Regions from separate parts of the Salmonella sp. FC25216 genome, predicted to be linked through region 2. Evidence: predicted binding sites of a transcription regulator. Region 2 holds the regulator's gene; the other holds the start of a gene.
What was found. Region 2 encodes sigma-54, which starts transcription at its own class of promoters, with help from an activator protein. Its sites were predicted from a motif close to GTTGGCACANNTTTCGCTNT; they were not measured.
Positions count from the first base shown of each region.

Region 1 (3,123 bases), 510 kb from region 2:
CTTTTGCCGTGCAAAAAGAGATTGATTACGCCATTGCGCTGCTCAAACACAACGGCGACAGCCGCGCGGAACATCACCGCGAAAGCTTTGAGACTTGCCCGGACTGTAAGCGTCAGAAATGCCTGGTGCCGTCCGACCGTATTGAACTGACTCGCCATATGAAAGAGGTCAGCTAATGAGCAATTTATTAGGCCCGCGTGACGCCAACGGCATTCCGGTACCGATGACGGTGGATGAATCCATCGCCAGCATGAAGGCGTCTCTACTGAAAAATATTAAGCGTTCGGCATACGTTTACCGCGTGGACTGCGGTGGCTGTAACGGCTGTGAAATCGAAATCTTTGCGACGCTTTCGCCGCTGTTTGATGCCGAGCGTTTCGGCATCAAAGTGGTACCGTCGCCGCGCCATGCCGATATTCTGCTGTTTACCGGCGCGGTAACCCGCGCCATGCGCTCTCCGGCGCTGCGTGCCTGGCAGTCGGCGCCGGACCCGAAAATTTGTATCTCTTACGGCGCCTGCGGCAACAGCGGCGGCATTTTCCATGACCTGTACTGCGTCTGGGGCGGTACGGATAAAATCGTCCCGGTGGATGTGTATATTCCAGGCTGCCCGCCAACGCCTGCGGCGACGCTGTATGGCTTTGCGATGGCGCTTGGCCTGCTGGAGCAGAAAATCCACGCGCGCACGCCAGGGGAACTGGACGACCAGGCGGCGGAAATTCTGCATCCGGATATGGTGCAGCCGCTGCGCGTGAAGGTAGATCGCGCGGCGCGTCGGCTGGCGGGTTATCGCTACGGTCGTCAAATCGCCGATGATTACCTGACACAGTTGGGACAAGGTGAGCAGCAGGTGGCGCGTTGGCTGGAAGCGGAAAACGATCCGCGTTTAACCGAAATTGTCACACATCTCAATCATGTTGTTGAAGAGGCACGTATCCGATGAGCGAACAGGTGGTGTTCAGTCAACTGAGCCGTAAGTTTATTGATGAGAACGATGCGACGCCCGCCGAGGCGCAGCAGGTTGTCTATTACAGCCTGGCGATTGGCCACCACCTGGGGGTCATCGATTGCCTGGAGGCTGCGCTCACCTGCCCGTGGAACGACTATCTGGCGTGGATCGCCACCCTTGAAGAGGGAAGCGATGCCCGGCGTAAAATGGAAGGCGTGCCGAAGTATGGCGAGATCGTTATCGATTTTAACCATGTGTCGATGCTGGCGCGCGCGTTTGATAACGCGCGCGCCGCGCAGACCCCGCAGCAGCAAGAATGGAGTAAACTGATGCTCAGTATGCTGCATGACATTCATCAGGAAAGCGCCATCTACCTGATGGTGAGGAGGCTTCGTGACTGACGTTTTACTCTGTGTCGGCAATAGCATGATGGGCGACGACGGCGCAGGCCCGTTACTGGCTGAAATGTGCTCGGCGCAGCCGAAGGGTAATTGGGTGGTGATTGATGGCGGCAGCGCGCCGGAAAACGACATTGTGGCGATTCGCGAACTATCCCCCGACCGCCTGTTGATTGTCGACGCCACCGATATGGGACTTAATCCGGGCGAGATCTGCATTATCGATCCGGATGATATCGCTGAAATGTTTATGATGACCACCCACAATATGCCGCTGAACTATCTGGTCGATCAGCTCAAAGAGGATGTCGGCGAGGTGATTTTTCTCGGTATCCAGCCGGATATCGTCGGGTTTTATTATCCGATGACCCAGCCGATTAAGGACGCGGTAAACACCATCTATCAGCGCCTGGAAGGGTGGCAGGGAAACGGCGGATTTGCGCGACTGGAAGCGCCGGAGGCGTAACTTTTTGATGCCGAATGAGGTATTCGGCATTTCTTTCATCCCCTGAACGGTTGTCATCCGTCATCGTCACTTGTGTCGATGACATGCTTTTTCCCTCCGGTTAAAATAAAATACCATTATATAACATATGGTTAAATGTTGGCACGATTTGTGTATACATCGGCACATCATCTGTTATTGCTGGAGAATTTGATGAACCGTTTCATCATTGCTGACGCGAGTAAGTGCATTGGTTGCCGTACCTGTGAAGTGGCCTGCGTCGTATCCCATCAGGATAATCAGGATTGCGCATCGCTGACCCCTGAAACCTTTTTACCTCGTATCCATGTCATCAAAGGCGTGAACGTCTCTACGGCAACGCTGTGTCGCCAGTGTGAAGATGCGCCGTGCGCCAACGTCTGCCCGAATGGCGCCATCAGCCGCGACAAAGGCTTTGTTCATGTGATGCAGGAACGCTGCATTGGTTGTAAAACCTGCGTGGTGGCATGTCCTTACGGCGCCATGGAAGTGGTGGTGCGCCCGGTGGTTCGCAATAGCGGCGCGGGGCTGAACGTGCGTGCCGAAAAAGCCGAAGCCAACAAGTGCGATCTGTGTCACCATCGTGAAGCCGGTCCAGCCTGTATGGACGCCTGTCCAACGCACGCCCTAATCTGTGTCGACCGTAATAAGCTTGAACAGCTTAGCGCGGAAAAACGCCGTCGTGCGGCGCTGGATTCAACGGCATCTCTGCTTTTCTGATTTCTGCGATTGCGCGTAGAATACGCCACAAAGCATTGCCGGATGGCGGCATCAATGCCTTATCCGGCCTACGGTTCGTGCGATTGTAGGCCTGATAAGCGCGGCACCATCAGGCATCCGGGTTCGATGATGGCGGGAAAATGAGATGGTGACAGACACGCCTTCCGGCGTACAGCTACGCATTCGGGGCAAAGTACAGGGCGTCGGTTTTCGTCCTTTTGTCTGGCAGCTAGCGCAGCAGTTGCGATTACACGGCGACGTGTGTAATGACGGCGACGGCGTCGTCGTTCGGCTGCTGGAGGAGCCGTCGCAATTTATTGCCGCGCTCTATCAGGATTGTCCGCCGCTGGCGCGCATTGACAGCGTTGAACACGCCTCGTTGATATGGGAGCGCACACCAACGGATTTCGCCATTCGTCAGAGCGCAGGCGGTTCGATGAACACGCAAATCGTGCCGGATGCGGCGACCTGCCCGGCATGTCTTGCCGAGATGAATACCCCTGGCGAGCGGCGCTACCGTTATCCCTTCATCAATTGCACCCACTGCGGACCACGCTTCACCATTATTTGCG
Region 1 covers NZ_JBDGON010000003.1:19,129-22,251, reverse strand. Annotated here, with positions in the region: gene hycF (formate hydrogenlyase subunit HycF) at 1-176, shown strand, start outside; gene hycG (formate hydrogenlyase subunit HycG) at 176-943, shown strand; gene AC3G3F_RS06350 (formate hydrogenlyase maturation HycH family protein) at 940-1,350, shown strand; gene hycI (hydrogenase maturation peptidase HycI) at 1,343-1,813, shown strand; gene hydN (electron transport protein HydN) at 2,006-2,551, shown strand; gene hypF (carbamoyltransferase HypF) at 2,697-3,123, shown strand, end outside.
Region 1: a site for sigma-54 is predicted at 1,951-1,970, ahead of hydN (electron transport protein HydN). Genes of this name have one in related genera too.

Region 2 (3,123 bases):
GATGATGAAGATATCAGTCTGCTGCCGCTGCACGCGCGCGCGCGCCGCGGTATCGGCTATTTGCCGCAGGAAGCCTCTATTTTCCGCCGTCTCAGCGTATTTGATAACCTGATGGCGGTACTGCAAATTCGTGACGATTTGACCGCAGAACAGCGAGAAGACCGCGCCAACGAGCTGATGGAAGAGTTTCATATTGAGCATCTGCGCGACAGCATGGGACAGGCGCTGTCCGGTGGTGAACGCCGTCGTGTAGAAATTGCCCGCGCGTTGGCCGCTAATCCCAAATTTATCCTGCTGGATGAACCCTTTGCCGGCGTTGACCCGATTTCCGTTATCGACATCAAACGCATTATCGAACATCTGCGCGATAGCGGGCTCGGGGTGCTGATCACCGACCATAATGTCCGTGAGACGCTGGCAGTCTGTGAACGCGCCTATATCGTAAGCCAGGGCCACCTTATCGCCCACGGTACGCCGACAGAAATCCTGCAAGACGAACACGTTAAGCGTGTATATCTTGGGGAAGACTTCAGACTCTGATAGGGTAGAGGGCTATGCTGCTCTAGCGGGAGAAAACGACTCTGAATATGAAGCAAGGTTTGCAACTCAGGCTTAGCCAACAACTGGCGATGACGCCTCAGCTACAACAGGCCATCCGTCTGTTGCAGTTGTCTACGCTGGAACTTCAGCAGGAACTCCAGCAAGCGCTGGAAAATAACCCGCTGCTTGAGCAAACCGATCTTCATGACGAAATCGACACTCAGCAACCTCAGGATGACGATCCTCTCGATACCGCAGATGCGCTCGAACAGAAAGAGATGCCGGAAGAGCTGCCGCTTGACGCCAGTTGGGATGAAATTTACACCGCCGGGACGCCATCCGGCCCCAGCGGCGATTATATCGATGATGAACTGCCCGTCTATCAGGGCGAAACGACGCAGTCGTTGCAGGATTATCTGATGTGGCAGGTTGAGCTAACGCCCTTCTCGGACACCGATCGCGCCATTGCGACATCCATTGTCGATGCGGTAGATGATACCGGTTATCTCACCGTATCCCTGGATGAAATTCGCGAAAGCATGGGCGATGAAGAGGTAGATCTTGATGAAGTCGAAGCCGTCCTGAAGCGTATTCAGCGTTTTGATCCGGTGGGCGTTGCGGCGAAAGATCTTCGCGACTGTCTGCTGATCCAGCTTTCACAATTCGACAAATCCACGCCGTGGCTGGAAGAGGCGCGGCTCATTATCTGCGATCACCTTGATCTGCTGGCCAACCACGATTTCCGCACGTTGATGCGCGTTACCCGACTGAAAGAAGAGGTACTGAAAGAGGCGGTAAACCTGATTCAGTCGCTCGATCCCAGACCCGGTCAGTCGATCCAGACCGGCGAGCCGGAGTACGTTATCCCGGATGTGCTGGTACGCAAGCATAACGGCCGCTGGACGGTGGAGCTTAATAGCGACAGTATTCCCCGTTTACAGATTAACCAGCACTATGCCGCCATGTGCAACAGCGCGCGCAACGATACCGACAGCCAGTTCATCCGCAGTAATTTACAGGATGCGAAGTGGCTGATAAAAAGCCTTGAAAGCCGCAACGACACGCTGCTGCGTGTCAGTCGCTGCATCGTCGAGCAACAGCAAGCCTTTTTTGAACAGGGCGAAGAATATATGAAACCGATGGTACTGGCGGATATCGCCCAGGCCGTCGAGATGCACGAATCCACCATATCCCGCGTGACCACGCAGAAGTATCTGCACAGCCCGCGCGGTATTTTTGAACTCAAATATTTCTTTTCCAGCCACGTCAATACCGAAGGCGGAGGCGAAGCCTCTTCCACCGCGATTCGCGCGCTGGTGAAGAAGTTAATTGCGGCGGAAAACCCCGCGAAACCGCTGAGCGACAGCAAGTTAACCTCTCTGCTGTCAGAACAGGGTATCATGGTGGCGCGCCGCACTGTTGCGAAGTACCGAGAGTCTTTATCCATTCCGCCGTCAAACCAACGCAAACAGCTGGTTTGACCCAACCGATAAGGAAGACACTATGCAGCTCAATATCACCGGACATAACGTCGAAATTACTGAAGCCCTGCGTGAATTTGTGACGACGAAATTCGCCAAACTTGAACAGTATTTTGAGCGGATTAATCAGGTATACGTGGTGTTGAAAGTGGAGAAGGTCACGCACATCTCGGATGCGACGCTACACGTTAACGGCGGCGAAATTCACGCCAGCGCGGAAGGCCAGGATATGTATGCCGCCATTGACGGCTTGATTGATAAACTGGCAAGGCAGTTAACCAGGCATAAAGATAAACTGAAACAACACTAATTGTCCGGGCAGTTAGCCAGTGCAGGACGGCCTGTTGTGTGACACAACGGGCCATTTGTACAGTTAGCGCTCCGAACCTGGCCATCAACCTGACAGGACAGGTTCTTAGGTGAAATTATGATAAATAACGATACGACTCTACAACTGAGCAGTGTACTTAACCAGGAGTGTACGCGTAGCGGCGTTCATTGTCAGAGTAAGAAACGCGCGCTGGAAATCATCAGCGAACTGGCGGCAAAACAGCTCAGTTTACCTCCTCAGGTCGTGTTTGAAGCCATTCTGACACGCGAAAAAATGGGCAGTACCGGTATTGGTAATGGTATCGCCATCCCGCACGGGAAACTGGAAGAAGATACCTTACGCGCCGTCGGCGTGTTCGTTCAGCTCGAAACGCCTATCGCGTTCGATGCCATCGATAACCAGCCGGTCGATCTCCTCTTCGCCCTGCTGGTGCCCGCCGATCAGACTAAAACGCATCTGCATACGCTGTCGCTGGTCGCGAAACGTCTGGCGGATAAAACGATCTGCCGCCGCCTGCGCGCGGCGCTGAATGATGAAGAGCTGTATCAAATCATTACTGACACCGAAGGTGAGCAGAATGAGGCATAACAACTCAATGGCATTTCTTTCTGTCGTTGTGAGGAGAAACGGTACATGGTACTGATGATCGTCAGCGGGCGTTCCGGATCAGGTAAATCTGTCGCTCTACGCGCGCTGGAAGATATGGGTTTTTACTGCGTGGATAACCTTCCCGTCGTGCTGTTGCCCGATCTGGCGCGAACACTGGCCGAT
Region 2 covers NZ_JBDGON010000003.1:525,150-528,272, forward strand. Annotated here, with positions in the region: gene lptB (LPS export ABC transporter ATP-binding protein) at 1-540, shown strand, start outside; gene rpoN (RNA polymerase factor sigma-54) at 588-2,021, shown strand; gene hpf (ribosome hibernation promoting factor) at 2,044-2,331, shown strand; gene ptsN (PTS IIA-like nitrogen regulatory protein PtsN) at 2,449-2,940, shown strand; gene rapZ (RNase adapter RapZ) at 2,986-3,123, shown strand, end outside.